Regions from separate parts of the Nitratireductor sp. L15S-10 genome, predicted to be linked through region 1. Evidence: riboswitches for the same ligand, from Rfam matches in the RefSeq annotation. Region 1 holds a riboswitch; each other region holds the start of a gene.

Evidence for each region. Region 1 has a riboswitch for cobalamin ahead of cobW (cobalamin biosynthesis protein CobW). Riboswitches for the same ligand answer to the same signal wherever they lie in the genome.
Region 2: another riboswitch for cobalamin. It lies ahead of P2W41_RS00235 (LLM class flavin-dependent oxidoreductase); the one in region 1 lies ahead of cobW (cobalamin biosynthesis protein CobW).
Region 3: another riboswitch for cobalamin. It lies ahead of P2W41_RS18830 (CbtB domain-containing protein); the one in region 1 lies ahead of cobW (cobalamin biosynthesis protein CobW).
Region 4: another riboswitch for cobalamin. It lies ahead of P2W41_RS07395 (TonB-dependent receptor plug domain-containing protein); the one in region 1 lies ahead of cobW (cobalamin biosynthesis protein CobW).

The regions. Positions count from the first base shown of each region.
Region 1 is NZ_CP120676.1:195,030-202,748, reverse strand. Features, by position in the region: gene cobN (cobaltochelatase subunit CobN) at 1-2,290, opposite strand, end outside; gene cobW (cobalamin biosynthesis protein CobW) at 2,295-3,332, opposite strand; cobalamin riboswitch at 3,505-3,707, opposite strand; cobalamin riboswitch at 3,768-3,968, shown strand; gene P2W41_RS20290 (HupE/UreJ family protein) at 4,003-4,623, shown strand; gene cobU (bifunctional adenosylcobinamide kinase/adenosylcobinamide-phosphate guanylyltransferase) at 4,639-5,157, shown strand; gene cobO (cob(I)yrinic acid a,c-diamide adenosyltransferase) at 5,159-5,773, shown strand; gene cbiB (adenosylcobinamide-phosphate synthase CbiB) at 5,836-6,804, opposite strand; gene cobD (threonine-phosphate decarboxylase CobD) at 6,797-7,719, shown strand, end outside.
Region 2 is NZ_CP120674.1:50,605-58,323, forward strand. Features, by position in the region: gene P2W41_RS00225 (FecCD family ABC transporter permease) at 1-145, opposite strand, end outside; gene P2W41_RS00230 (ABC transporter substrate-binding protein) at 167-1,156, opposite strand; gene P2W41_RS00235 (LLM class flavin-dependent oxidoreductase) at 1,153-2,211, opposite strand; cobalamin riboswitch at 2,369-2,566, opposite strand; gene P2W41_RS00240 (dihydroxyacetone kinase subunit DhaK) at 2,871-4,493, opposite strand; gene P2W41_RS00245 (ABC transporter ATP-binding protein) at 4,506-5,501, opposite strand; gene P2W41_RS00250 (ABC transporter ATP-binding protein) at 5,494-6,591, opposite strand; gene P2W41_RS00255 (hypothetical protein) at 6,595-6,822, opposite strand; gene P2W41_RS00260 (carbohydrate ABC transporter permease) at 6,819-7,719, opposite strand, start outside.
Region 3 is NZ_CP120675.1:166,397-174,115, forward strand. Features, by position in the region: gene P2W41_RS18825 (copper-translocating P-type ATPase) at 1-1,968, shown strand, start outside; cobalamin riboswitch at 2,046-2,276, shown strand; gene P2W41_RS18830 (CbtB domain-containing protein) at 2,314-2,490, shown strand; gene P2W41_RS18835 (CbtA family protein) at 2,557-3,102, shown strand; gene P2W41_RS18840 (multicopper oxidase family protein) at 3,095-4,480, shown strand; gene P2W41_RS18845 (hypothetical protein) at 4,578-4,862, shown strand; gene P2W41_RS18850 (L,D-transpeptidase) at 4,921-5,478, shown strand; gene P2W41_RS18855 (hypothetical protein) at 5,478-5,789, shown strand; gene P2W41_RS18860 (DUF411 domain-containing protein) at 5,786-6,262, shown strand; gene P2W41_RS18865 (L,D-transpeptidase) at 6,259-6,924, shown strand; gene P2W41_RS18870 (cytochrome c) at 6,939-7,436, shown strand; gene P2W41_RS18875 (multicopper oxidase family protein) at 7,474-7,719, shown strand, end outside.
Region 4 is NZ_CP120674.1:1,539,309-1,547,027, reverse strand. Features, by position in the region: gene P2W41_RS07410 (ABC transporter permease) at 1-557, opposite strand, end outside; gene P2W41_RS07405 (ABC transporter permease) at 570-1,607, opposite strand; gene P2W41_RS07400 (ABC transporter substrate-binding protein) at 1,690-3,342, opposite strand; cobalamin riboswitch at 3,619-3,829, shown strand; gene P2W41_RS07395 (TonB-dependent receptor plug domain-containing protein) at 3,957-5,810, shown strand; gene P2W41_RS07390 (ABC transporter substrate-binding protein) at 5,810-6,679, shown strand; gene P2W41_RS07385 (iron ABC transporter permease) at 6,676-7,656, shown strand; gene P2W41_RS07380 (ABC transporter ATP-binding protein) at 7,656-7,719, shown strand, end outside.

The sequences.
Region 1 (7,719 bases):
CCTGTAGATAGCCGCGCACAGCTTCATCCGCCGCCATTTTGCCAAGCGCGGTTGCGGTTGGCGTGGGAAGCGTGCGCGGATCGGCGGTGAAGATGTTGCGGCCCGTCGGCAAAACATCGGTGCGCCCGCGCGCCGGCGCGCCGGAGGGGCCGGGCGCGATGTGCCGGCCATCGAGCGCTGCCAGAAGCGCACGCTTTTCGCTTTCCGCGCAGGCGCGGCGTTCGGGCGCTTCGTCCATGCCGCTGCCCCGGCCATAGATGTGCAGCCCGTCCTTGATGGCGAAATCTTTCAGATCACAGAGCCAGGCGTCGATCTGCATCAGCGCCGCATCCGTATCGCCCGTGTCCTCAACCCCGGCATCACGGGTCAGGCCGGTGCGCTCGGCGGTTTCCACGATCAGCCGCGCCAGCCGGTCGCGGCGGCGGCGGTCCAGACCGTCGGCCTGCGCATATTCGTCCACCAGCCGTTCCAGCTCCTGCTGGTCCTGCGAAAGCCCGGCACCCGCCAGTGGCGGCGTGAGATGCCCGAGCGTCACCGCGCCAATGCGGCGCTTGGCCTGTGCGGCTTCGCCCGGATTGCTGACGATGAAGGGATAGACCACCGGCAGCGCGCCTGCCACGATCTCCGGAAAACAGGTTTCCGTCAGCGCCACGGTCTTGCCCGGCAGCCATTCCAGCGTGCCATGCGCACCCACATGGATCAGCGCATGGGCATCGAGCCCCTCCCGCATCCAGTGGCCGAAGGCGACGAGCGCATGGCGCGGCGCAAGGGTCGGGTCGTGATAGTCCACGCGTCGGTCCGCCGAGCGCCCCCGGTCCGGCGCAAGCGCCACGGTGACATTGCCGAACCGTGCCGCGCGAAACGGAAAGACGCCATCCTCCGCATCGTCTTCGGCCGGTCCCCATGTGGCGATCAGCTTCTCGCGCGCCTCTTCGGGCAGTGCATCGAAAGCGGCACGATAGTCTTCCAGCGAAAGCGCTTCCGAAACCTGTTCAAGCCGCTGCATCAGCGCGCGGGGTGTCTCCGGAACGCCGGAAACCGTATACCCCGCCGCACCAAGGTCGTGCAGCATGGCGAGCACGCTCGACGGTACGTCCAGCCCCACCGCATAGCCGGTGCGGCCGGGCGCGCTCGGATAATCCGGGATCAGGATGACGACGCGGCGCTCGGCCTTTGGTGTGCGGGCAAGCTTCAGATGCGCGGCGATCCTCGCCGCCACCTGCCGGATGCGTGCGGGTTCTGGCCGGTTGCGCTGAACGCCGAAGGAAAGCCCTTCATCCAGCGTCGCCTCATCCTTGAAGGAAATCGCGCCGGCCATCAGACGGCCATCGAGTTCTGGCAGCACCACATGCATGGCGAGGTCGGCGGGTGCCAGACCGCGCTGGCCTTCCTGCCACGCTTCGCGCCGCGTGGTGGCGGTGACCACCTGAAAAACCGGCACGCCAAACCGGTCGAACAGTGTTTTTTCGCCGGGTTCCGCACCGCTGGAAAAGGCCGTTGCGGTGATGAGCGCCTGCGGCTTCAACGTCTCCACGGCGTCGCGCACGAAACCGGCGGCAACCGGGTCGCGCAGGCTGGAAACAAAGATCGGGACGGCGCAAAGACCCTGTTCCTCAAGCGCCTCCACCAGCGCGTCGATGGGCGCGACATCGCTGGCAAGCAGCATGGAGCGATAAAAGAGGATCGGAACGATTGCCCTGCCGGGCAGCGTGGCGAAAAAACCGGCCTCCACAATGCCATGGCCCGGCGCATAGAAGCCGGCTTTGGCCACCGGTTCGGCTTCCGGCGTGTCGATCTCCCGCCCCGCAAGGCGCGCCATCTGCATGGTCAGCGCGCGCATATTGTCCGGCCCGCCCTCGCGGAAGCAGGCGAGCAGCGCCGCGCGCGCTTCCGGCGAAACAGTGGAGCGCTCGGCAAGGCGCGGGTCGTCCTGATGGCATTCGCCGGGCAGCAATGCCAGCGCAATGCCCTTTTGCCGGGCCAGCGCGGAAAGCCGGTCGCAGCCATAGCGCCACCACTCATAGCCCCCCAGAACCCGCACCAGAATGGTGCGGGCATGCGCTGCCGTGTTGTCGACCCACAGATCGACCGACATGGGGTGTCTGAGATCGCGCAGCGCGGCAAGGCGCAGCGAGGGCAGGGCCTCGCGCCCGGCCTGCCATGCAGAGGCGATCCCCGCCAGATCGCTGTCGGTGAACGACAGCGCCACCATATCCGCCGGCGATTGTTGCAGATCGACAGGCTCGATCAGATCGTCGAGTGAGGCGGTGGTGGTGGCGAGGATGTGCATCGGATCACGCCGAGAGAAGGCTTTCGATGCGCGCGCGGTCGATGCCCTTGAGGCCGATCACGACGAGCCGCGTTTCCGCGGCTTCGCCGGCCTTCCACGGGCGGTCATAGTGGTGCGAGACGCGCGGGCCGACCGCCTGCACCTGCAGGCGCATGGGCTTGCCTTTCACATGCGCAAAGCCCTTGAGGCGCAGAACCTCGCCGGTCCCCACCGCCGCGTTGACGCGCGCTTCCAGATCCTCAGGCCGCAGGACCGGCGGCAGATCGACAACGAATGTGTCGAAATCGTCATGCTCGTGGTCATGCGGATCGTCGTGATGCGTCTTGCGGTTTTCGATGTCGTCTTCCACCGCGAGCCCGAGACCGAGCAACAGCGCCGGGTCCACCTTGCCATGAGCGCTCGGCACGATCTGCACATTGCGCGACAGATGGCTTTCGATGCGGGCGCGGGCGCGCTCGTTGCCTTCCGCGTCCAGAAGGTCGCTCTTGGACAAGACGATCAGATCGGCGCAGGCCACCTGATCATCGAACACCTCTTCCACGGGATCGTCATGGTCGAGCGAATCATCAGCGGCGCGCTGCGCGGCGAGCGCATCCATGTCGTTCGCCACCTGACCATTGGCCAGCGCCGGCCCGTCGACCACGGCAATCACACCGTCGACGGTGACGCGGTTCTTGATGGCCGGCCACTGAAAAGCCTGCACCAGCGGCTTGGGCAGCGCCAGCCCCGAGGTCTCGATCAGGATGTGATCCACCTTTGGCTCGCGGGCGAGGATCTGGTCGAGTGCCGGCACGAAATCGTCGGCCACGGTGCAGCAGATACAGCCATTGGCCAGTTCCAGAACGTTCTCCTCCGGGCAGGTGTCGAGCCCGCAGCTTTTCAGCACCTCGCCATCGACGCCCGCATCGCCGAATTCGTTGACGATGATGGCAAGCCGCTTGCCCCTGGTGTTTTCCAGCACATTGCGGATGAGCGTTGTCTTGCCGGCACCGAGAAAGCCGGTCACGACGGTGCAGGGCACACGATTGAAGCTCGTGGTCATGGGGTATCCTTCAGACGGAGTGTAGTGAATGCGGGGATGCGGGTGAGGGGCACGCAAGCCGTTTCAGGTCGCGTTTGGGCAAGGTCGCCATGAATGGCAGAGAGAAGGCGCTGAGCGGCGCAATCGGCAATCACAATGCACACTCCTTGCCCGGGACACCCGCCAGGCGGTCAGGATTTCATTTTCAGACGGCAGGTTTCCTGGCTCACGGGTCGCTGCGCTCTCCAGCCTTCCCAGGGCGTTGCCCCAGTGGCGTGTCAGGTGCGCTCTCCGCTTACAGTTGCGGGGACAGCTGCGGCATTGGGCAAGGCCCGCACCGCATTCCCTCTTAGCCTCCTCCCTTGAGGGAAGAGGACCGTCTGCCTCGCATTTATGGCTCGCCCGGCGCATCTGTCAATGCGTGAAGAAAGCGTTTGCCGGGAGAGGCTGTTCCTGTATGGTCGGGCCGCTGTCGGTTCCGCGCAAGCGGACCAGAGGGAACATGGTGCGGCGCAAAATGCGCCAAGGCCATGGCTGCCCCCGCAACTGTAAGCGGTGAGCATTTTCCTGATCGCCACTGAGGCTTTTTGCCTTGGGAAGGCTGGAAAACGCTGCGACCCGTGAGCCAGGAAACCTGCCGACAGCATGAAAGAAACACCGTATCCCTCGGGTGGAGGGGAAAGGACCGGACATGACCGCGCGTATCGCACGCATTTTTTCCGCATTCGTTTTCGCATCGCTCTTTGCAACCAGCGCCAGGGCCCATCACGCCATGGACGGAGAGACACCCACAACCCTTTTTGAGGGACTGGTTTCGGGGCTCGCCCATCCGGTGATCGGGCTTGACCATCTCGCCTTTATCGTCGCCGCCGGCCTCATTGCCGCTGTCGCCGGCATGAGCCTTTTCGCGCCGCTTCTGTTCGTCGCCGGTTCGCTGATCGGCGTCGGTCTGCACCTGATGCTGCTCAATCTTCCGGCGGCGGAAATCATCATTGCGGCAAGCGTTCTTGCCGGCGGCTGGCTTCTGGCCCGTGGCCGGGCGTTGGAAAACCACATGCTTGTCTTCGCGCTGTTTCTGGTGGTCGGCGTGTTTCATGGCTATGCCTTCGGCGAGGCCATTGTCGGCAGCGAAGAGACACCGCTGATTGCCTATCTCGCCGGTCTCGCCGCCATCCAGAGCGCCATCGCGCTTGGTGTCTATTTGCTGGTCCAGTCGCGCGGCTGGGCCATCGAGGCCATGCAGCCCCGGCTTGCCGGTGCAGCGATCCTCGGCGTTGGCGTGACCTTCCTTGCGGGGCATCTTGTCGGCTGAGCCGGCAAAATAGCGATGCGATCCCTTCATTTCGTTCTGGGCGGCGCGCGCTCCGGCAAGAGCCGCCATGCCGAGAGGCTGATCGAGGCCACACCGGCGCCCTGGCATTACATCGCCACGGCGCAGGCCTTCGATGACGAGATGCGCGAGCGCATCGCCATTCACCGTGCAGGGCGCGAGGGGGCGGTGGCGGGGGCGTGGCAGACACACGACGCCCCGCTCGACCTGCCGGGCGTGCTTGAAAAATTGCCGGCCAGTGAAACGGTTCTGGTCGATTGCCTCACCCTGTGGCTCAGCAATCTGATGCTGAACGACCATGAGCTGAAACCCGCCGCCGAGGCGCTTCTGTCGGCACTCGCTGCAAGGGAGGGGACTACGGTTCTCGTCTCCAACGAGGTCGGCTTCGGCATCGTGCCCGACAATGCGCTGGCACGCCGCTTCCGCGACGAAGCGGGGTTCCTGAACCAGAAGATCGCCGCCGCTGCCGACAGCGTCACGCTGGTGGTTGCCGGCCTGCCCATGAAAGTGAAGTGACATGCGAGAGATCGACGCAAACGAAGCCGAGCGCCACAAGGCGAAGATGGAAAAGCGCAAGGCGGTCCAAGACGCCGAAGTGCGCGACAAGACGGTCGAGAAGGGGCTTCTGATCGTCAATACGGGGCCGGGCAAGGGCAAATCCACTGCCGCATTCGGTCTTGCGTTGCGCATGCTGGGCCATGGCCGCCGCGTGGGTGTCGTGCAGTTCATCAAGGGTGCCTGGCACTGCGGCGAGAAGGATGCCTTCTCAGCCTTCGGCGATCAGGTCTCCTGGCACACGATGGGCGAAGGCTTCACCTGGGAAACGCAGGATCTCGAGCGCGATATCGCCGCCGCCGAGCGGGCCTGGGGAAAGGCCGAGGAACTGATGGCCGACCCGACCATCGGTCTGGTCGTTCTCGACGAGCTGAACATCGCCCTGCGCTACGACTATCTCGATCTTGAACGCGTGGTGACCGCGCTGACCGGGCGGCGCGAGGGCCTTCATGTGGTCGTGACCGGACGCAACGCCAAGCCGCTATTGACCGAAGCCGCCGATCTCGTCACCGAAATGGGGCAGGTGAAGCATCATTTCGCCGCTGGCGTGAAAGCGCAAAAGGGGATCGAGTTTTAGGACGCCCTGCTTTGAGGTGGTGCGTGGTTCGCCCTTCGACAGGCTCAGGAATTGCCGTGCAATCAAAACACCAGATGCCAAAGCCCAGCCGCTACCGCCACAAGCCCGATCAAGAGCCCGTCTGCGATCCGATAGAGCGTGAGCGCCCGGCGGATATCTCCGGCATTGGCCGCGCGGCGGCCGCCTTCGCCCATCACGGCATCCTCCACCATTTCGCCGCCGTAGCGGCGCGGGCCGGCAAGCGTGAGGCCGAGCGCGCCTGCCATGGCCGCTTCCGGCCAGCCCGCATTGGGCGAACGATGGTGGCGCGCATCGCGGCGCACCGCGCGCCATGCGGCTCCAGCCGAGGCGTCGCGCATGAAGAACGCTGCGGCAATGAAGAGAAACGCCGTCAGGCGCGACGCGGGCAGGTTGATCAGATCGTCGAACCGCGCCGCCGCCCAGCCAAAATGAAGGTGCCGCGCGGTCTTGTGGCCAATCATGGAATCAGCCGTGTTCGCGGCCTTGTAGAGCGCGCCGCCCGCCAGCCCGCCGACCGCCATCCAGAACACCGGCGCGACCACGCCGTCGGAGCAGTTTTCGGCAAGGCTCTCGATGGCCGCGCGCGCCACACCGGCCTCATCGAGGCTTTCGGGGTCGCGGCCAACGATCTGCGAAACCGCTTTTCGGCCCTCCGCCAGCCCCCCCACGTCGAGCCCGTCCGCCACTGCTTTCACATGGGTGGCGAGGCTGCGCTGCGCGATGAGAGTGCTGCCGGCAAGAGAGACAATCAGCAGCCCCACCCAGCCGGGAAGGCTCGTCTGGATCAACCAGCCGGCCAGACCTGCGAGCATCAGAATGACGGCCAGCGCAAGCGCGCCATTCAGGCGGCGCGCACCGGGCGAAAGGGTTTCGACATTGCATCGCGTGTCCGCCAGCACGATAAGACGGCCAATCCAGGTGACGGGATGGCCGATCAGACGAAAGAGAAGCTGCGGATAGCCGATGGCGAGCTCGACCAGCATGGATGAAAGGGCGATCAGAATGGACATCAGGCCTCGACTGGCTGACCGGGCGGCGGACAGGGTGACCGATCACGGTGGCAGTCTCGTTCAGGCTTCGGCGTTCTTTCCGGATGCACCGACACCCTTTCTCGACCTGTCCACCGGCATCAACCCGAACCCCTATCCTTTTTCGCCGCTGCCTGCCAGCGCCGTCGAGCGTCTGCCCGAAGAGGCCGATACTGCCACGCTGACACAGCACGCCGCCGCATATTATGGCGCCCCCTCCGCCGCCCATGTCGTTGCCGCGCCGGGAACCCAGCTTCTTCTGCCGCTGGTCGCCTCGCTTCTGGCGCCCGGCCCCGCCCGCATTCTCGGACCCACCTATGCCGAACATGCGCGCGCCGCCGCACTCGCCGGTCATACGGTCGAAGAGGTGGAGCGTTTCGATGCGCTTCATGGCGCGCGGCTTGCCGTCGTGGTCAATCCAAACAATCCCGACGGGCGGCTGATCGGTCGCAGCGAATTGCTCGATCTTGCGGAAAACCTGCGGCGCTCGGGCGGCATTCTGGTGGTCGATGAGGCCTTCATGGATGTGGGACCGCGCCCCGAGAGTCTCGCCGGGGACGTGGAAGCGGGCAACATTGTCGTGCTGCGCTCGTTCGGAAAGTTCTTCGGTCTCGCCGGCCTGCGTCTCGGTTTTGCCCTTGCCTCCGGCGACCTTGCGCGGAGACTGTCGGGCTGGCTTGGTCCATGGGCCGTTTCAGGGCCTGCGCTTCACGCGGGGCTTGAGGCCCTTGGGGATCGGGACTGGCAAAGTGCGATGCGGCAGGATCTTATCAAATCGCGAACGCGCCTTGACACGCTCCTTGCCAATGCAGGGCTTGCGGTTGAAGGGGGCACCGATCTTTTCCGCTTCCTGCGCCACCCGCGCGCGGAAGGCCTCTTCGATCATCTGGGCCGCAA
Region 2 (7,719 bases), on a different replicon from region 1:
CATAGCCCGGCGACCCCCCGCTTGCGGCACACTGGGCCGCAACGGAGCGAAGTGCCGTGCCTCGCACTGGCGGTGCTGACCGAAGCACTGTCAGCAGCGCTTCGTGGCTCTCAGGCTGGTTTTGTTTCGCGACGGGCGCATGCATTTTTCGGTTCCGTCCGGTCTGCTAATGGCCCATCCGATCGGGGTGGAAAGCACGCGCCAGTTTTTCTACCGCGTCGATGGAACTCGGCCCCGGCTGCCCCCAAACGGAGTCGATTGTCACGAATCTTTCCCTGGCAATGCCTGGTACCTCCCTGATGGTCGGGTTGGCTTTCAGGATCTCAATGCGCCCTTCGCCCAGTTCCCCGGCCGGGTCTCCCACCACCTGGCCGCCGGCAGTGCCGGAATAATAGACCACTATGTATTCAGGCATGCGCTCGGCAATCTGTTCCCACGAGACCTGGCCATAGCGGTTCGCGACATCGCCGAAGATGTTCTCGCCGCCGGCTCGCGACACGACGTGCGACAGCATGGTGTTGCCAAGCACTGCACGAGGCGCGGCTTCGCCACCATTGAAGATGAAGACCGGCGTAACCTCTACGTCTTCCAGCTGTTCTGCTACTGCAGCGAGGCGCATTTCCATATCAGCAATCAGCGCTTCGCCGCGCTCACGCACACCGAATATGGCTGCAACAGAGCGGATCTCCGCGTAGAGCTCATCGAAGCCAAACCTGCCGAGATTGCAACCCTCGGTATTCAGCCGCGTTTTCATGCCCAGATCGTGCAGCTGGTCGCGCGTGTGACGGCTCTCGCTGAACCCGTCGGGATAGCCGGCATAGACGAAATCGGCTTCGACCTCGATAAGCTGCTCAGTGGTGGCAACGAGTGGCGAAAGCACCGGGACCTTTTTATAGGCCTCCTCATACTGTGGGCTGATCTTCAGGTTCGCCATGTAGGAGGTGCCCGCCATTCGGTCTTCCAGACCCAGCGCCAGCATCAGCTCCGTCGCGTTGTTGCTGAGTGTCACGGCTCGTGCCGGCGGCACTTCATAGACTGTGGTGACCCCGCAGTTCTCATCCGTATGGGGAAACCCGGGCTCGCCCGCGAACACAGATGTTGATGCAAGGAAAATGCCTGCCAAAACAAACGCGGAAAAGCCGCGAGAACGGATCATGAAATCACTCCTTGGATAGCCGGCTTGTTGACGGCGTTTTCGAATGGGGGTGGAGAAGAGGGTTGCTGCCGGAAAGCGGAGAGTACTTCTGTGGCGAAGAGCTCCATGCCCCTGAGCGCCACATCGTTGGCAATAAGGCCATTGGCGCTGAACAGACAGCGTATGCTCTGCGATCCCGTGCGTGCAGAAAGGGCGCACAGTTGTGCATGGCAGTCCTCCGGCGTACCCGAGATGGTGAAATCCGCCACCATCGCAGCGCGGCTGCGCGGCTGTGGCGGTGCCACTCCGCGCGCCAACGCGCGTTCGGCGCGACGGGTGTTCAGCTTTTCAAGAAGCGCGTCGACACACCTCTCCGCTTCCGCCCGGGTCGGCGCGATCACCACGTAGCGTGAAAGCGACGATGCGGTCAGCGCGGCGCGGGTGGTGCCATGCCGATTCAGCGCCGCATCGAACACGGGCAATTGCCGCGCCTCGTTCGGCTCGAGGCTGAGGAGCAGCGGGAACCCGTTTCGCGCAGCGATGTCGACCGTTTCTTCGGAAACCCCCGCAACATAGATGGGTGGATGCGGCTGCTGCACCGGTCGCGGCCCCACAGCGACATTGGAGAACTTCCACGGGCCGGCATCGGCGGAGCAATGCGGCATTGTCCACGCCTCGATCATGATCTTCAGCGCTTCGCGGAAACGCAGATGCACCTCGCCCGGCGCGACCCCCAGCGCGCTGAAGGTCGATGGGTCCGTGCCTCGTCCGATGCCCACATCGACCCGGCCGCCACTCTGAAAATCCAGCTGTGCAATCTGCTCCGCCAGAAGGAGCGGATGATAGAGCGGCAGAACGAGGATCGACGTTCCAAATCGCAGACGCTCGGTCCGCGCCAGGATATCCGCCCCCAGCAGAAGCGTGGATGGATAGGGCAGCGTATCGCGGGAAAAGTGGAATTCATTGAACCAGATACCGTCGAAGCCAAGCGTATCGGCGCGTTCCACGAGGCGCATAAGATCGCAGTGATCGCCCAACACCCCTTCCCGAGCAAAACCAGCCAGATCAATGCGCATTCAGGACACCTGCCAGAACCAGACGACGAAATCCTGAAATGCTTATATGAAATGATATAACATATCGAGTCAATTCGAACACGAAATGCCGCTTTATCGCCGGCAAGGCTGTGCCTGCATGCATTCTGATCCTCCTGCCGGCGCACCTCGTCCGGCGTTCATGGTCAATGCATGAGGCAGGTCTCCTGGCTCGCGGCTCGGACGTTCGCTCCGCCTTCCCGGCTCTGGCCAGTGGCATTGGAAAGAACTTGCCGCTTACAGTTGCGAGGGCAGCCCCGGGATTGATTCCGCAAGGAAATCGCACCGGGTTCCCTTTTCATCCGCAGGATGCGGAACCGCATGCGAAAGCGACCCTACCGGCGAAGCGCACGCAGCGCAACACACTCGACCTTCGGGATGATGCGGATTTTCCGACCGTACATTGTCAGCAGGCGCAGGCGGGATCTGCGTTATGTCATAGAAACAACAGGGAACACTGGATTAAAGCGGGCCTGGATATCCCCGGCTGAATGGCCAATCGTCTTGTTCACACCGGTAACCAGGCTGCTTGAGTGCTGACAGCCGAACTGACCTACGCTTTCATAAACGCGATTGCGCACATCGTCACTGCCATAACCAGAGCCACCCAGAATCCAATTCGGGCAGCCACTGAGCCAGTACTATTCTCGAGCGAGTTGCTCAAACAATATAGCGACAGCCTCCGCACCCGGATCGACATTTCCCTCCAGTTGCTGGGCGTTGATATAGGCAGACCGACCAGCGCGCGCCTGCGCCATCGTGGCCGTTTCCTGCGCCCCGGCACGGGCTGCCTCAGCGGCAGCGGGAAGGCCGTTCTGCAGGGCTTCAAGGGCAGGTGCCAGCGCATCCACCATGGTGCGGTCACCCGGCCCTGCACCACCAATTTCCTGCATGCGCGCAAGCCCGGTTTTCAGCGCGGCCCCCATCGGCTCGCCGCTGGAGGCAGCATCACCCGCTGCCGCAAAGAAGATCGCCAGCAACACGCCCGATGAACCGCCCATGGTCTGGCTGAGTTCCTGACCCAGTGCGCGCAAAAGCTGCGTATGATCGGACAACGGCAATTGATCTATTCGATCCAGAAGAGCGCGGGCAGCACCGGCCAATGTCGAGCCCGTATCGCCATCGCCGGTCTTGGCATCGAGCGCGTTCAACTTCGCCTCGGCTTCAATGAGCACATTGCAGCATCTGGTGAGAAATGCGCGTGTCGGGGCATGCTCGGATGGCAGTGGCTTTATCGGTTTCAACCCGTCGGGAAGCGGCACCACCGCAACGTCGGACAAGCCACGGACCCCCGGCCAGGCGGATATCTCCGCCGAGGCGCCAAGCAGGCGCATATTCTCTTTGGTCGCGGGCAGAACCGAGATGGAGAAGCCCCGCATATCGAGGGAGGTCATCATGGCCGCCGGCCCGACCATCGCTTCCAGCTTGCCACCGATCGAAGAGCGCGCCACCTCATGTGCCAGAACCCCCATTTCCAGCGCGGAGGTTCCACCGAGGTTGTTCAACAGCACCACATATCGATCCCCGGTCATGACAGAAGAGAGTTTTTGGCACATTGCATCAACCGCCACCCTCGCGTTATCGAACCTGACCTGCTCGACACCTGCCTCGCCATGAATGCCCAGTCCCAGCTCGGCCATCCCGTCGGGAATACGGTCTTCCTTCGCGGCACCGGGCACCCGGCAGGTGTCAAGCGACATGCCTATGCTCTCTGCACCCGCAATCACGCGTTCCGCTGCCTGCGTCACAGCATCGAGATCGGCTCCTTCTTCGGCCAGAGCGCCGGCAATCTTGTGCACAAACAGAGTGCCGGCAAGACCGCGCGCCTGCGGCAGATCCGGCAGGGCAATGTCGTCATCGACAATGACCATGGACACCTTGTGCCCGAAAGCACGGGCGCGCTCGACAGCCAGACCGAAATTGAGCCTGTCACCGGTATAATTCTTTACGATCACGAGGCAGCCCGCCGGGCCCGTCACGGCAAGAATTCCTGCAAGAACCGCATCCACCGAAGGGGATGCAAAAACATCGCCGCAGACCGCGGCGGTCAGCATCCCCTTTCCAACAAACCCGGCATGAGCCGGTTCATGTCCCGAGCCCCCTCCCGACACTAGCGCGACCCTGTCCTTTGTCCAGTCGCTGCGGACGACCACACGGATATGCGGATAGCCATCGAGCCGTGCCAGCTTTCCGCCAGACGCGGCCACAACACCATCCACCGCCTCGGTGACGACGTCTTCCTTGCGATTCAAGAACTGGGTCATGGACTGGTTCTCCTAAACGATGCGTGCGCCGGCGGCGTCGAAATAATAGGCGTTGCGGGGACGGATCTGCACCCTATCACCCGTTTTGAGCGGGGTGTGGGGATCCGTCACAGTGATGATTTCGTGCTGCTTGAAGTCGAGATGAAGGCGGGTCTGGTCGCCCAGCCGCTCAACGCGAACCACCGAACCCTCTTCCCCTTCACCCTGCACGATGTGCTCCGGCCTCAGACCGATGGTCCTGGCCCCTTCGGGCGCGTCGGCGAAAACGGACGCCGGCAGAAGATTGATCCGCGGCTGACCAAGCCGCGTTGCCGCATAGATGCTGACCGGGCTCTCATAAACTTCTCTGGGTGAGCCGAACTGCACGAGCCGGCCCTGGTCAAGCACGCCGACATGGGTGGCCATGGTCATCGCCTCCACCTGATCGTGCGTCACATAGAGCAGGGTGGCGCCCGACTGCGCCTGAATGCGTTTCAACTCGATGCGCAATTCGGCCCGCAGCTTGGCATCGAGCGAGCTCAGTGGCTCATCCATCAGATAGATCGACGGATTGCGCACCAGAGCACGACCGATGGAAACACGCTGCATCTCTCCGCCCGAAAGCGCCGTCGCCCTGTTGTCGAGCTTGTGATCGATGCGTAGCACCTCGGCCACTTCCCGAACCTTGCGCTCAATCTCGTCCTTTGGTGTGCGCAACAGGGGCGATTTCAGCGGGAACTCCAGGTTCTGGCGGACCGTGAGATGCGGGTAGAGCGAGTATTGCTGGAACACCATTGCCACATTGCGCTGCGCCGGGGTTCTGTCGAGAACGGATACGCCCCCGATCTGCACATCACCACTGTCGGGGCGTTCCAGCCCGGCCACAACCCGCAAGGTCGTGGTCTTGCCTGCACCCGTGGGACCGAGCAGGACAACAAACGCGCCATCCGGCACCGTCATGGAAACACGGTCGAGGGCAACATCTTCGCCGAAGCTTTTCGAGACATTGGACAGGATCACCTCACCCATGGCCAAGCACCTTCCTGTTTGCCTCGGAAAAGAGTGCGCGACCCGACCCAGCGTCAAACACGGTCAGGGTGCGCTGGTCGAAGCGCAGACCAACAGCATCGCCGACCCGCGCGGGCTGCTCGGAGGAAAGCCGCGCCTTGAGCGCACCGTGAGGTGTATCCACGGACACGATCTGGGTTGTGCCGAGATACTCCGTCGCGGTGATCTTGCCACGATAGGATGCAGCATCATCAAAATGAATGTGCTCAGGGCGCGCACCAAGCGCCAGTTGTCCCCGCGCGTCCTCCAGAAGGCGCGGGACCTCTACGAAGGCGCCACCAAGGTCGATGCTGGTGCCCCCCTTTTCCACCGCCCCCTCAAACTTCAAAAAATTCATGGGGGGCGAGCCGATGAAATCGGCCACGAACATGGTTGCCGGCCAGTCATAGATATCCTGCGGTACGCCGAATTGCTCGACAACGCCATGGTTCATCACGACAATCTTGTCGCCCATCTGCATGGCTTCGAGCTGATCGTGGGTGACATAGACGGTGGTCGCTCCCATGCGGTCGTGAAGAGAGCGCAACTCATGCGCCATGTGCTCACGGAATTCCGCGTCGAGCGCGCCAAGCGGCTCGTCCATGAAAAATGCCTTCGGCTCGCGAACGATGGCGCGCCCAAGCGCCACACGCTGCCGATCACCACCCGACAGACCGCTGACCGGACGATCCAGAATGTCCTCAATGCCGAGAATGCGCGACACTTCCGCAACCTTCTCCTTCACCTGCGCACGCTTCATGCCCTGGCTGACCAGCGGATAGGAAATGTTCTTGCGCACATTCATATGCGGGTAGAGCGCGAACATCTGGAAGACGAAGGCGATATCCCGCTCGCTGGCCCGCTTCTGGCTCACCTCTTCATCATCGATGAAAATCTCGCCGGATGTGGGTAGCTCAAGCCCGGCCATCATGCGCAGCGTCGTTGTCTTCCCGCAGCCCGAGGGGCCGAGCAGCATGAAAAACTCGCCATCCTCGATGACGAAACTCGAAGACTGCACCGCAGTGAAGTCACCAAATTCCTTGCGGAGATTTCTGATTTCGATCCTGGCCACCATCTACTCCGGAAAATGCGAGACGATGATGAAACCGACCGTACCAACAAGAAGCACGATGAAGCTGTAGGTATAGGCCCAGAGGAAAAAGGGCTGCATCAGCATCAGGACGCCAAGGCCGATCAGGATGCTGGCGCCCATTTCCCACGGGCCGCGCACGAATATGCGGCGTGGCGCAGTGGACTTGCGCTCCCTTTCCCCTTCTGTGGGCCTGGTCTGCGACAGGATCATTTGCGCACCGCTCCGAATGTAATGCCGCGAAGGAGATGCTTGCGCAGCAGGATGGTGAAAACCATGACCGGCACGAGGAAGAGCGTCGCTCCAGCAGCAACAGCCGGCCAGTCCTGACCGCCCACGCCAATGATCGTGGGGATGAAAGGCGGCGCCGTCTGCGCGGTGCCCGAGGTCAGAAGCACGGCAAAGGCATATTCATTCCAGGCGAAGATCAGGCAGAAGATCGCCGTGGAGGCGATGCCCGTCGCCGCCTGCGGCAGCACCACCTTGTAGAAAGCCTGAAAGCGGGTGTAGCCATCGATCAGCGCGGCCTCCTCATACTCGACCGGAATTTCGTCGATGAACCCTTTGAGAAGCCAGACCGAGAGCGAAAGATTGACCGCCGTGTAAAGCAGGATCATGCCCAGATGCGTGTCATTCAGGCCCAGCTCCCGATACATCAGGAAGATGGGAATGGCGACCGCAATGGGCGGCATCATGCGCGTGGACAGGATGAAGAACATCAGATCGTCCTTCAGCGGCACCTTGAACCTGGAGAAGGCGTAAGCCGCGATGGTTCCCAGAAAAACAGAGAGGAAGGTCGATCCGAAGCCAATGATGACGGAGTTCAGAAAGCGCTCGCCATAGCGGGACGGACCGACGATCACCATGTCGTTCTTGCGGACAATGCTGTCATACCAGGTCTGTGGCTCACCGAGACTTTCAAGCGTCTCCGCACTTGCCCGCGTCCGCGTCGTGAACAGGTTCACATAGCCCTCAAGCGAAGGTTCAAAGACAACCTTTGGCGGGTAGGCGATGGCATCGGACGGGGTCTTGAAGCCAGTGGCGATGATCCATGCGAGCGGCATGATGGTGACCAGCGCATAGACCACCACCAGCACGCCGGCGAACAGC
Region 3 (7,719 bases), on a different replicon from region 1:
GCGGCCCTGAGTATTCCACTCCTGATCCTGACCATGGGTCCCTTTGTGGGTCTTTCCGGCGTTCGCGAGATCTTCGGAGAACGAGCAACGCTGTGGATCGAACTTGTGCTCGGCACGCCAGTCGTTCTCTGGTCGGGTTGGCCATTCCTTGTCCGCGGCTGGAATTCCTTCCGTACGATGAATCTGAACATGTTCAGCCTGATCGCGATGGGCGTCATGGCGGCATGGACATTCAGTGTCGTCGCCGTGCTGTTTCCAGGTATCTTCCCCGATGGCTTCCGGGATCCAGAAGGTCATGTGGGTGTCTATTTCGAAGCAGCAGCCGTCATCGTTACCTTGGTGCTCCTCGGGCAGGTGATGGAACTGCGTGCTCGTGAGGGTACTGGCAAGGCAATCCGGGCACTCCTCGATATGGCGGCAAAAACGGCCCGCGTGATACGCGACGACGGCACGGAAGAGGAAATTCCGCTCGAACATGTTGGGGTTGGCGACCGCATTCGTGTGCGCCCCGGCGACAAGGTTCCCGTGGATGGCGTGGTGGTCGATGGTCGTTCATCGATCGACGAAAGCATGATCACCGGCGAACCCGTCCCAGTCGAGAAAGTTTCAGGCGATCCAGTGACGGGCGCAACCATCAACGGCACTGGCAGCCTTATCATGGAAGCTACACGCGTCGGCGCCGACACAATGCTGAGCCAGATCGTCGAAATGGTCGCCAACGCACAACGGTCCCGGGCGCCAATCCAGAAATATGCCGACAAAGTATCCGGCTATTTCGTGCCGGCGGTGATCGCTATCGCTGTACTTGCTTTCCTGGGCTGGGCGTTTTGGGGCCCGGAACCCGCCCTTTCATATGCGCTCATCGCCGCGGTCGCGGTACTGATCATAGCCTGTCCCTGCGCCCTCGGTCTCGCCACCCCAATGTCGATCATGACGGCAACGGGACGCGGAGCTCAAGCAGGCGTGCTCATAAAGAATGCGGAGGCGCTCGAGAGGTTCGAGAAAGTTGATACGCTAATCGTCGACAAGACAGGCACGTTGACCGAAGGCAAGCCGCGATTGGTGGCAGTCGTGGCGGAGAATGGCCATGACGAGACCGAAGTGCTGCGTCTGGCGGCTTCCCTTGAACGGGGTTCGGAACACCCGCTCGCCGAAGCCATCGTAAGAGGAGCCGAAGAGCGAGGCGTGGAGTTGGCCGCGGCCGGCGACTTCGAGGCCGTTACCGGCAAAGGCGTCAAGGGTACAGTGGATGGCAGAGCCGTGGCGCTCGGCAATCTCGCGATGATCCGCGAACTTGGCCTGGAGGCGGGGGGCTTGACCGAAAAAGCCAATGGCCGCCGTGACGAGGGCGAGACGGTCATGTTCGTTGTCGTCGACAATGGCGTCGCCGGACTCGTATGCGTCGCCGATCCGGTGAAAGAAACAACCCCCGACGCGCTGAAGGCTCTGCATGAACTTGGATTCCGCATTATCATGGCGACCGGAGATAACGAACGAACGGCGAAAGCCGTTGCTGCGCGCCTGGGCATCGACGAGATCCGCGCCGACGTGCTTCCCGAAGACAAGGCGCGCATCATCCAGGAATTGCAGCAGCAGGGTCGCAAGGTCGCGATGGCCGGCGACGGCGTGAACGACGCTCCGGCTCTGGCTCAGGCCGACGTTGGAATCGCGATGGGAACCGGGGCGGATGTCGCGATCGAAAGCGCTGGGTTTACCCTGGTCAAAGGAAATCTTGACGGCATCGTCAGGGCTCGCCGTCTGGCCCACGGAACGATGCGCAACATACGGCAGAACCTGTTTTTCGCCCTGATCTACAATACGTTGGGCGTTCCGGTAGCTGCAGGCGTACTCTTCCCGTTCTTCGGCATCCTGATTAGTCCGATGTTCGCCGCCTTTGCGATGAGCGCTTCTTCGATCTCAGTTGTCGTCAATTCGCTCAGACTGCGGCAATTGGATCTGAAATCCTGATGGAGCCGTTGTCCTGGTCTTGTCGGAGAACGGTCGCGGCCAAGCTTGTCGTTATTGACTCGGTTTCGGCGTGACGTCAGGGTAATTGTTCACACGGTTCCCGCGATGCCGAGCGCGAAGCGGGATGAAAAGGGAATGTGACGGGTGGACCCAGACCGGGCATCCAAACCACAGCCGACCCCGCGACTGTAGAATGGCGCGGCGCCATAACTCCCGAAAACGGGAGCGCCACTGGAAACATCCGGGAAGGCGATAGCGCTGGAAAACCGCCATGAGCCAGGAGACCTGCCATGTGAACGGACGGAGAGATGTTCAAGTGACTGAATGAGCAACACGGAGGTTGTCATGCTCGCAACACAATCTGTTTCGCTGCGGGTTTCGGCATCAGCACGTCTGACGACTACGCTGTTCGCTGCAATATTTGGCATAGCGTTGCTTTATTTCGCTGCGTTTGCTCATTCCGACGCACTGCACAACGGCGCCCACGACACGCGCCACGCAATCGTCGCGCCCTGCCACTAAGGCGCCACGACGTAGATGTTGACCCGGGTAATTCTGGCCGCGCTTGTAGCGGGATTGCTCGCTGGTGTGTTCGCGACCGCGGCGCAATCAGTGCGGGTTATCCCGTTGATCCTCCAAGCCGAAGCTTATGAAGAGGGGGTGTCACACGCTGAGACCGAGGACGAAGTCTGGGCGCCCGAAGAAGGCTTGCAGCGGACGTTTTTTACGTTGCTCTCGAATCTCGTGACCGGTGTTGCATTCGCACTGATTCTAACGGCTATCACTCTGATATTAGACCAACCGGTGTCGCTCCGGCATGGCGCGCGTTGGGGGGCGGGTGGGTTCGCGGTTTTCGTTCTCGCCCCAAACTTCGGTCTTCCGCCTGAATTGCGCCTGCATGGATCGGACAGTCTGCCCGATGGCGGTAAATCCCCTTCGATCAGGGCGGATGTGCTGAAGGAAAAGGGCTGGACTGTGTCCAATCTGGCTTATGCGCTGAAAACAGGCATCCAACCGGACGGCGACGCTTTTGGTGGTTCGATGGGGGAAGTGGTGCGTGACGGAACTTCCTTTCTCAGTCAGGACGATCTGACGGCAATCGCGACCTTTCTGCTGGAGCGGGAGAATGATTGACAGACGCAATTTCCTGGCGGGAACCGGGGTGCTCGTGTCAGCAGGCGTCCTGCCCGGTCTTGCTGTGGCAAAGGCGGGTGCGCAGGAGTTTGATCTGATCGCCGGATCGGTCCAGCGAGCACTTTACGAGCAGCAGCTCTCAGATCTCTGGGCCTATAACGACATTGTACCCGGTCCTGAAATCCGGGCCCGAAAGGGCGAGCGGATACGCGTCAACTTTCGCAACAATCTTGAGGAGCCCACATCCATCCACTGGCACGGGATCCGCATCGAAAATGCGATGGACGGGGTGTCCGGCTTGACCCAGGAACCCGTGCAGCCCGGAGACAGTTTCATCTATGAATTCGAGCTGCCGGATTCCGGTACATATTGGTATCACGCGCACAACAAGAGTTGGAATGAGGTCGGGCGTGGCTTGTATGGCCCGTTGATCGTGGAGGAGCGAACCTCCACCTTTGATCGCGACCATGACATCACCCTCATCATTGATGACTGGCGCTTGCGCCAGCCTGGCGTTCTGGACACGGACAGCTTTGGTTCCTTGATGGATTGGAGCCACGGAGGGCGTCTCGGTAACTGGCTCCTTGTGAATGGCAAGTCACGTCCGGTCTTGAAGCTGCGCAGTGGCGAAGCCTATCGCGTTAGACTGATCAACGCCTCGAACGCACGTGTTCTGGAACTCGATCCCAATCGGTTCGGCGGAAAGGTAATTGCCTATGACGGACAGGCGCTGCCGGAATCCGTCGTTCTGCCTTATTCCCCGCATCTTCTCGGACCAGCGCAACGGATCGACCTTATGGTTGTTCCGGACGCTGATTTTGCGATCGAAGAGATTTCGGGCGATCAGCCATTCCCCCTGGTCGACGGGATCGTCGACGGGATATCGCGTACAGCGCAGTCGACGCCTTCAATTCCGGTAAACCTGATACCGGAGCCCGATGTGACGGGCGCCCGGAAAGTGAAGGTCGTTATGGAAGGTGGCGCCATGGGCGGCTTTGTGGACATCACCTACAAGGGCAAGCGCCTTGAAGGCGAAGATTTCCGTAAAACGGGCCAGTCCTGGGCATTCAACGGCATAGCAAACCTGGCGGAGGCTCCGCTTTTCACGGTTCGGCGCGGCGAAACGGTTCTGCTGGAAACGATAAATCAGACAGGCTGGGTACACGCCATGCATGTCCATGGTCATCACTTCCGTGTTCTCAGCCGATCCGGAGCCGACGTCGATGACGGCAAGCCCTGGCGCGACACATTCCTGATTGGACCTGAGCAGACGACGGAGGTTGCCTTCGTCGCTGGCAATCCCGGCAAGTGGCTGTATCATTGCCACATGCTGGAACACGCGGCGGCAGGCATGACCACATGGTTCGAAGTCAGCTGAGACGAGTGTAGAAAATTTACGGAACCGGCGTTACGTTACTGAAATGCGCAGACTTTTGCCATCGTTGATGATACTGGTTCTGGTCCTCGGGGCCATGATGCCGGCTGTGATCCAATCGCATGCCGACATGACATCAACGAAAGTAACCGATCAGGTTCATGAGGTTCTGGCCGCTGACAAGACGGCCGCGATGAAGTGCTGTCAGAAGTCGAAAAGCGGCATGGATAACCGCCAAGGCAATTGTGCGGCCGATTGCCATTATCTTCCCGAATTCACACCGCTGCAAAATTCGCCTGTCTTGGCGTCGGTTGAAATCCCGGCACAGTCCGAGACGCTTCTGGAAGTGATATATTTCCAGATGAGGCCCCCCATCTCGATCTGATCTTACTTCGCCAGCCATCAATGGCGTTCGTCGAGTAATTGGATTTGAGAGGGAAACCATGCTTTCCAAACGTAGCTTAATGCTTGGCGCTTTGTCGTCGGCATTCCTGCCTGCCTCGTTGGCACAGGCACACAAACGCGTCTTCAAACTTGATCCGCGGTTCGAACCGCAGACTGTTCGATTCTCCGGATACAGTCCCGGCACGCTGGTGGTCGATCCAGGCAACCACTTTCTCTACCTGCAAACAAGCCGGACAACAGCAAGGCGATATGGGGTCGGCGTCGGCCGAGCTGGTCTTGCCTTTCGGGGCTCGGCCACCATCGGTCGGAAGGCAAAGTGGCCAAGTTGGACCCCGACCAAGAACATGATCAGGCGTGAGCCGGGCAAATACGCCAGATATGCAAAAGGCGTTCCCGGCGGACCCGGAAATCCGCTTGGTTCACGCGCGCTGTATTTGTACCGCAGTGGCCGTGACACGATGTATCGGATTCACGGCACCACCCAGCCATCTTCAATCGGGCGCTCCGTTTCGAACGGCTGCATCCGGATGATCAATGCGCATGTCGAGGACCTGTATGAAAGGGTTCCGGTGGGCGCAAAGGTGGTCGTGCTGTGATGGCTCAGGACCCGCAAAAACTATCGCCCTATGCACTTTCCTCCGGGGTGCCGAGAATTCGAGCACATGACGTCACGGGCGTTCCCGAACCGCGGAAATTCGGCACCTGGATCATGATCGCATGCTGCATTCCAATGGTCGGCGGCGCCGGATTGCTGCTTTGGGGCATGGGCGCTGGCGCAGGTTTGGCTGAACGCCTCGGCGCATTGGCGCCAATCGGCTTTTGTCTTGGGGCACACCTCGTCATGCACAAGATCATGGGCCGGACCTGTCACGGCCATCAAACACACAAAGGACAAGACCAGAAATGAAAACACTGATCAAAATCGCGGCCGCATCATGGTTGGCCGGCAACCTGCTGACGCTGCATGCACATGCAGGCGAAACCGATGACAAGCATATCACCGTCTTCAAGACACCCTGGTGCGGGTGCTGTCAGGTCTGGGTCGATGCAGTCGAAAAAGCCGGCTACACCGTCGAAACAAAGGACATGGAAGACCTCTCCTCGATCAAGACGCAGGCGGGCGTGCCGGCAAAACTTGAAGCATGTCATACGGCCGCCATCGGAGGCGATCGCAAATACGTTCTCGAGGGACACGTCCCGCTTGCAGCGATCAGCAAGCTCATGACTGAACAACCGGATATTCGCGGCATTTCCACCCCGGGTATGCCGATGGGCTCTTTGGGCATGGGAGAAGATCCGAAGGCGAAATACGACGTCCTCGCCTTCACCGGCAAAACCGGAGAGACGCCGACCCTGTATTACCAGGCCGGCAAGCAATGAATCGCAGGCAACTCCTGGGTGGGGCAGGCAGCCTGTCGTTGCTTGCCCTTTCCGGCTGTACAACCACCACACCCGAACAGGCGCTCGAGCCGCAACCGGCACCGAGAATCCCAGGCACGTATGCAACCATGTATGGGCCGATGCCCGGAGAGCGTTTTCCGATACCGGCCGTCGATCTGAACAAGGTCCCGGAGAGGTTCTGGCGTCGTCAGGTCGACTATTCGGGGCCTTATGCGGTTGGCACCCTGATTGTCGATACGCAGACGTTTTACCTTCATTTGATCCAGGAGGGCGGCAAGGCGATGCGGTATGGCGTCGGACTCGGCAGAGCGGGATTTTCGTGGTCGGGCCGCGGGGTCATCCAGTGGAAGCAGGCTTGGCCGAAATGGACTCCGCCCGAGGAAATGATCGCGCGGGAGCCGGACCTCGAAAAATGGAGCGCACGCAATGGCGGCATGCCACCGGGGCTCGATAATCCGCTGGGAGCGAGAGCCCTCTACATTTTTCAGGACGGAGAGGACACGCTGTACCGGATTCACGGTTCGCCGGAATACTGGACCATCGGCAGGGCTGTCTCCAGCGGATGTGTTCGATTGATGAACCAGGACATTATCGATCTCTACAGCCGTGTCCCCAGCGGGTCTTCCCTGGTGGTCGTTTAGGTGAAGCCATGTCGATGAGACGATTGAAGATAATTTCCCTTGCCGGTCTGGCATTACTTGCGATCGGCGTCGTCGCCATGATTGGGGTCGGCCCAGGTAATGGGGAAAGCGCGGCTCTCCTTAGGCCGGATGACCAGGAAAAAGTGGCGCTCGGCCAACAGGTCTACACTGCCAACTGTGCGTCCTGTCACGGAGCGGAATTGCAGGGCCAGGCAGAGGATTGGCGTTCCCCGGGACCCGACGGCTTGATGCCGGCTCCGCCGCACGATGAAACAGGACACACCTGGCATCATCCCGACGAGTTGCTCTTCAAGATCACCAAACTTGGGGTCGCCGAAGCGGCCAATCTGAAGGATTACACATCCGCGATGCCCGCTTACGAGGCCATTCTGTCGGATGAGGAGATCGTCGCCGTCTTGTCTTACATCAAGAGCACCTGGCCCGATGAAATCCGCGCCGGCCATGACGAGATGAACAAGCGCTACGCATTGGAACCGCGGGACACGAGATGAACGCAGGTTGGGCAGAAAATGTTGAAGGGAGACGCCAATGACAACACGGCGCGGACTGCTTGCAGGAGGTGTGGCTTTGGCCGCTGGCGCCGCCGCCTACGGCGTTTTGGGCGCACGGCCGTCCGTGAACCTTGCCAGGGCAACCGGCTTCCCTCGGCTTCAAATGCCGCCATTGCTCGATACCTCCGAATCGGGGCGTTTCGACGTGACCGCACAGTTCGGCACGACCAGTTTCATCGGCGGCAGGGCGACACCGACAATCGGATTCAACCAGCCTTATCTC
Region 4 (7,719 bases), on a different replicon from region 1:
TGCGGAATGGGCGTCTCGCGGATTCCCGGCGTTACCAGAAGATAGAAAAGCAGGATGACCGGGAAGGCGAGGACCAGATTGGCGAGGAACGACAGAAAACTGTCGATCCGCCCGCCATAATAACCGGCCGGCAGGCCAAGCGTGGTGCCCACCATCAGCGCGAACAGCGTCGCCGCAGGCGCAATGATGAGAACGATCTGGCTGCCATGGACCATGCGCGAGAACACGTCGCGCGCCAGCCGGTCGCCGCCGAACAGAAAGGCCTGTCCGCTGTCCGGCTCAATGGCGCCGGGCAGGACGTTCTTCATGATCGGAAACTGCGCCAGCGGATCAAAGGGTGCGACCGTGCCCGCGAAAATTGCCGTGAACAGCCAGAAAAAGCAGATCAGAACACCGGCGACGCCGACACCCGTCTCAAAGAGCTGACCGTAGAGGCCGAGGCGTTCACGAAAACGCAGGCTGAAGAACAGGATGATGGCCAGCGCGATCCACACCGGCCAGAAGCGCGCCAATACGCCGAAAATGATGCCAAGGATACCAAGGGTTTCTACCTGCATCGCGCGTCCTCCCTATTGCACGCGAATGCGTGGGTTGAGATAGGCATAGCCCACATCCGAAATGAGCTGCGTGGACAGGACGACGAAGACCGACACCAGAGAACAGCCTAAAAGCAGATCGATATCGTTGTTGCTTGCCGCCTCCACCAGGGTGAAGCCAAAGCCCTGATAGCGGAACATAACCTCGACGATGACGACACCGGTCAGAAGCCAGGGAAACTGCAGCATGATGACCGTGAAGGGTGCGATCAGCGCATTGCGCAGCGCGTGCTTGATCACCACGGCGCGGAAGCCCAGCCCCTTGAGGCGGGCAGTACGGATATATTGCTGCGTCATGACCTCCACCATGGAGGCCCGTGTCATGCGCGCGATATAGCCGATGCCGTAAATCGCCATCGTCATCACTGGCAGGGTGAAATTGTAGAAGGAGATACCCTGCCTTGTCGCGGTCGCGGCCGACCCATTGAGCCATCCGAGCCATGAGGCGAAGATGACCGCGAAGATCACGCCGGACACGTACTCGGGCGTCGCCGTGGTCGCGATCGAGGTGACGGAGAGCGTGCGATCCGTTCGCGTTCCCTCCCGCATCCCGGCCAGGACGCCGATCAGAAGTGCCACCGGAACCATCACCACCATCACCCAGAACATCAGGATCCCGGTAGCGCCGAGTGCCGGGAAAAGCTTTTCCGCAACAGGGACCTTGAACTTGGTCGAGCAGCCGAAATCCCCCTGCAGAATGCCGCCGTAATATGGCTCCGCGGGTTCATCACAATAAGAAAACCGTGGTGAAGACACACCCGTTTCCGGATCGATATTTGGCTGCTTCTGTACGACACCCAGCCACTGGCCATAGCGCACGAAAAAATTCTGGCGATAGCCGTTTTTCTGCAACCAGCTTTCCAGCTCCTCAGCGGAGGAGCGCATGTCGAGCTGGCTGATCGCCAGCTTTTTGAGGTTCGGTTCCAGGTTGACCAGGAAGAAAACGACAAGGGTCAGACACAGCATCGTCAATGCCATGACGCCCAGACGTCTCAGAATAAACCCAAGCACGGTTTCCCCTTCCCCCGTATCCGGAGGTTGTTATTGATTGCCTGCGCAAGAGGGGGCCTCTCGGCCCCCCTGAAGTCCGGTCTCAGCCCTCGTCGAGCCAGACCTTTTCCAGATCGATCTCGAAGGTCTGGTGCATGCCGTGGTTCTTCACGGCCTCCACCGAGTGGTTGTAAAGTTTGCGCCAGTAGGGCTGGAGAATGATGCCCGAGCCCTGGATGATCTCCTCGATCTTTTTCATCACCTCGCGGCGATTGTCGGGATCGGGAATGGCCAGCGCCTCCTCGATCAGCTTGTCGAGCTCCGGGTTGGAGTAGGCGGATTCGTTCCACGCCTCGCCCGTGCGATAGGCGAGTGCCACGACCTGAATGCCCAGCGGACGCATGTTCCAGTTGGTCATCGAGAAGGGATACTTGGTCCAGTCGTTCCAGAAAGTGGAGCCGGGCAGCACCGTGCGCTTCACCTTGAAGCCAGCCTCGCGCAACTGGGCGGCAATGGCGTCACCCGTGTTCTTGTGCCAGTCCTCGTCCACGGTGATGAGCTCGTGCTCATAATCCATCTGGCCGGCTTCTTCCATCAGGGCCTTGGCCTCGTCCAGATTGCGTTCCAGCCTGGGCAGTTCGGCATATTCGGGGTGGATCGGGCAGACATGATGGTTCTCGGCCACCTCGCCGGCATTGTTGTAGCCGAGCGCCAGAACCGTCGTGTTGTCGACGGCACGCTGCAGGGCGCGGCGCACCTTCTCGTCGTCATAGGGCGCATTGTCGACATTGGTGCGCGCCACGATCGTTGTTGCCGTGGTGACCTCCGATTTCACCAGCCCCAGAGAGTCCATAATATCCACGAAATCGGCAGTCGTTTCGTAATTGGTGTGGATTTCTCCGGATTCAAAGGCACTGACGGTCGCGGAGGGGTCCGTGCCGTAATCGATGAACTCAATGCCATCGAGATAGGCTTCGCCGCCCCACCACTTGCCATCCGCCCGCTTCTTGAGTTCCACTCGGTTGCCAACCTCGTAGGACACGAGCTCGAAGGGACCGGTGCCAATGGGATTGGCGACGAAATCGCGGCCCGTTTCGTCGAAGCTTGGGTGAACGATAAGTGCCGGATAGTCCGACATGCCGGGAATGATGGAAATATCAGGTGCCGACAGGTTCAGCTTCACCGTCATGTCATCGACCTTTTCGATGGCCCCCTCGCGCGCCTTTTTGGTCTCAGAATCAACGAGGGAAGCCATGCGGGCCGGCATGGAGTTGCCCTCCACGGTCTGGTCGCACCAGCGGTTGAAGTTGTAGATCACGTCATCGGCGGTGAAGGCGTCGCCATTGTTCCAGGTAACGCCCGGACGCACGTGAAGGATGTACTCGGTTGCATCGTCGTTGACTTCCCAGCTTTCGAGAAGCTTGCCCTCAAAGGTGAAATCGCGGGTGTACTTCACCAGCGGCTCGAGCGTCTGGCGCATGGCGTTGGCGATTTCCGACCAGTCGGCCGTGCGCGGATCTTTCGGGTCCTTGATGAACATGGCGACGCGCAGTATGCCGCCCTTTTTCGGCTCCTGAGCCATTGCATGTCTGGGGGCTGCCAGGCCGAGCATACCGTAAGCTGCTGCCGTCGATGCGCCGAGCGCGCTTGCGAGCGCAAGAAACTCACGCCGGTCCATTCTGCCGGCACGTGCCTCATTCGCCATATCGGCGACGCGGGCCGGCACCTTCTCGCCATTGCTCTTGAAAAACGTCATCGACGCACTCCCATTATCTGCCGTTTTCGGTTCGCCATTAGCATTTCCCATCCCGCCCCCGATGTCAAAATTCCCCGGGGTTCGAGAGGCAAATTCTGCAACTTTTTCGACAATCTCAATGACGGATTTGCGACAGTATTGCCGCAAAAATTACACGAAGAGCCGATTTCGCAACAATAGGTACGATTTAATCCTGACAAATCTTGACTTCGGGAAGCACGCTGTCCCGGATCCGCCCCTGCCTGCTGATTGACGCTGTCTCTGCCAGTTGCTAAGCGGTTTCGGTTCGCTTGAGGTGCTCTGGCAGGGTGTTCACCCGCCGGAGAAAAGGGAACACGGAACGGTCATTTTTATGAACCGCAGCCGTGGCTGCTCCCGCAACTGTGAGCGCTGAGGTGCCTCTGATGCCACTGGGTGCAAGACCCGGGAAGGCGAGACCACCGACGAAGCGCGAGCCAGGAAACCTGCCTCAGGCCGTCACCGACCGGATGCGGGACGCTTCCGGGGCTGTGGTTCTCGCAGTGGTGGCGATTGTCATCGCTGGCGGGGAGACCGAACTTTGGCGTCTGTCGCTCTCCAGCAAATCAGAAAATGTTGCTCGCTGGAGGAAATGCATGCTTTCAAGCCGACACCGAACCTCTTTCCTGTTCAGTGCATCAGCGCTGATACTGGGCTTCTCCACGCTCACCACGCAGGCTGAAGACTTCGAGCTCGACACACTGGTCATCACCCCCAGCCGCACCCCAACGGAGGCCTCCAAAGTGGGCTCCACGGTGCAGGTTATCGAGCGCGAGGAGATCGAGGAGCAGTCTCTGCCTCTGGTGCAGGATTACCTCAACCAACTGCCGGGCCTGAATCTCTCCCCGAATGGCGGGCCCGGAAACACGACCACGCTGATCATGCGCGGCCTGCGCGGGCAGTATGTTAAAACCCTCTTCGAGGGCATCGACATATCAGAAGTTACTGGCCCTACCGTGCAGGCAGCCTACGGTCACCTTCTCGCCGACAACATTGGGCGGATCGAGGTTCTGAAAGGCTCACAGAGCACACTCTACGGCTCCGATGCGATTGCCGGCGTGGTCAATCTCACAACGCTCGGAGGCATTCCGCAGGGTATCGAGCACAGCGTTCATGTCGAAGGTGGATCCCGAAAAACAGGCTTTGGAAACTACTCACTGACGGGCGGTTTCGACCAGGGCGAATTCGGCATTTCCCTGTCTGGATTCACCACCGATGGTTTCTCGATGGCATCATCTGGTGTGGAAGATGATGGATACACCAATCTGACAGGGACATTCAGCGGCCGATACGAAACCAGCGGCGATCTTGCAGTTTTCGCCAGCGGCCTTCTGTTAAACGGCTCGACTGAGACGGATGATGGCTTTCCAGTCGCCGACAGCCCGGCGAACGGGACATTTCGGCAGGCGGCCGGGCGCGTGGGCGCCGAATTCTCCCTGTTTGACGGTCAATTGAACAACACGTTGTCGGTACAGATGTCCGACACCGCCCGCGAGAGCACAAGCGGCTCTGGCTCCACCTCAACCTTTGACGGTTTGCGCTACAAGCTGGATTATCTGGGCTCTCTGGAAATTTCTCCCGAGCTGACGATCAATTTCGGCGCAGACTGGGAGCGTCAAACGGCCGTTACGGCAAATGTCGATAAGAGCGTTTCAATGGGCGGCGGCTGGATCGACGCGATCTACAGCCCATTTGATGCGCTGACTTTGACAGCCGGCGTCCGCCATGACGAACACAGCACCTTCGGTGGACACACATCCTGGCGCGCCACCGGATCCTATGAGTTCGCCAGCACCGGAACACGTTTCCACTCCTCGGTCGGAACGGGCTATCGCGCGCCGAGTCTCTACGAACTCTACGCTCCGTTCTATGGCAATACCGAACTGAAGCCTGAAACGAGCCTCGGCTTCGATATCGGCGTTGAACAGCGCTTTCTGGATAACAGGCTCGTCACCGATGTTACCTTCTTCATGATCGATGTCGAGGATTACATCGGCTACCACCCGGTCACCTATCAGAACATTCAGACGAATGGCGAGGTCAAGACACGCGGCGTGGAGGCGTCTTTTGCCTATGCGGCAACCGACTGGCTCGACCTGCGCGGTGCCTATACCTACACGAAGGCCACCCAGACGGATGGACTGCGGGAAGTGCGCATCCCGAAACACGACATCGCTCTTGGCGCGACACTGCGTCCTGCCGATCGCTGGGAAATCAGCGCGACAGCGAAAATCGCCCTCGACACGGTGGACGGTTATGTCGACGGCCCACGCTCAAACCTTGATGATTATATTCTTCTGAACGCCAGGGTCGCCTACAAGCCGAACGAGAATACGGAGCTCTATTTGCGTGGCGAGAACCTTCTCGATCAGAAGTACGAAGTCGTTCAGGGCTACAACACACCCGGCTTCGGCGTTTTCGCCGGCTTCCGTGCAAAGTTCGCTCCCTGATGCTGGGGCGCCGGAAACGCCTCCCCTGCCTTTCCGGCCTTGCTCTTCTGGCCGGCGCGCTTCTTGTCGCGCCGGTTTCGGCCGCGCCGAAACGCGTCATGTCGCTCAATCTGTGCACTGACCAGCTTGCCATGACGCTGGCCGGGCCGGATCAGCTCGTCTCCGTCTCCTTCCTTTCGCGCGAGCCGAGCCTCTCAATGCTGCATGAAGAAGCGCAGGCCTACCCGGTCAATCACGGGCTTGCCGAAGAGGTGTTTCTTGAAAATCCCGACCTGGTGGTCACCGGCACCTACTCACTACACAACACCACCGCGTTGCTGAAACGGCTGGGCTTTCATGTCGAAGAATTTTCCTTCGCGCAGACCCTTGAGACCATTCCTGGTGAAGTGCGGCGGATGGGGGCGCTCATCGGGCAGGAAAAGAGGGCGCAAGCCATCGCAGACGATTTCACGCGTGAACTCGAAACAATCGCCGCCGGCCAATGCGGCAAAGACCCTACCATGATTGCCTATGACCAGAACGGCATCGCCTCTGGACGCGGCACGCTGGCCGATTCCGTTATACAGGCTGCCGGCTTTGCCAATCTTGCCGCCGACATGGGTGTCATTGGCGTAGCCCCCTTTCCACTGGAGCAGGTGATCGCCGCCCACCCGGATGTCATCAGCATCGGCGCGCCGCAAAAGGCGCCGACGCTTGGCGAATTTGTGACACGCCATCCCGCTATTGGCGCGCTCCCCGATACGCGTATCGGCGCATTCGTGCCGGAGGCCTCCCTGTCTTGCGGTATCCCCTCGGTGATCGAAGCCGTGCGGGCGCTGGCAGCGCTCCGCACCGAGATCGCTCCCTGCCACGGGAACGCTGCGCAATGAAGCTCTGCATGTCGCTCATCCTCCTGGTTTTCGTGCTGTTCGTCGTGTCGCTGCTCGTCGGTCCCGCCGAACTCCGGGTGGAAGACAGCATTGCCGGGCTTTTTGCCGGCGGCAGTGAGGCGGCGGCCATCATCATGCGTGAAATACGCCTGCCGCGCGCCCTTCTTGGTCTTGCCATCGGCATGTCGCTCGGGCTTTCCGGCGCGGTTCTTCAGGGTTTTTTGCGCAATCCGCTGGCTGAGCCTGGCGTGATCGGCGTGTCGTCCATGGCAGCCCTCGGCGCGGTTCTGGTGTTTTATTCGGGGCTTGCCGGAAGCTCGCTCTATGCGCTGCCCGCCGGTGCGCTGATCGGCGCGCTCCTTGCAATACTCGTCCTGCTTGCCATTGCCGCGCGCCAGGGTTCAACGCTTACACTCATTCTGGCGGGCGTTGCGCTCTCCAGTCTTGCGGGAGCGCTTACCGCGCTGGTTCTCAATCTTTCCCCCAATCCCTTTGCCTCCTATGAGATCATCTTCTGGCTGCTGGGCTCTCTGAAGGACCGATCCATGGAGCATGTGGCACTCGCCCTGCCGCTCATGGCTGCGGGCTGGTTTCTGATTGCACTCTCGGCCCGCGCCATTGATGCACTTTCGCTAGGCGAGGAAGCGGCTTCCAGTCTCGGTATTTCCATGAGCCTCACACGCTTTCTGATCGTCGCCGGAGTGGCGCTCTGCGTCGGTGCGGCCACTGCGGTCACCGGCACCATCGGCTTCATCGGCCTCGTGATCCCGCATCTTATTCGTCCGCTCACCAACCGAATGCCAAGCAGCCTTCTGCTACCCGCAGGGCTGGGTGGCGCAGCACTTCTCCTCGCCGCCGACATCGCGGCACGCATTGTGTTGCCCGCTGGCGAGCTCAATGTCGGCGTTCTGACAGCGCTGATCGGAGCGCCGTTTTTCCTGTGGCTCGTTGTCCGCGCCCGCCGGGAGATGCTGTGATGGATCTGCACGCCGACAATCTCTCTGTTACGCTCGCAAACAGACACGTGATCAGTGACATTG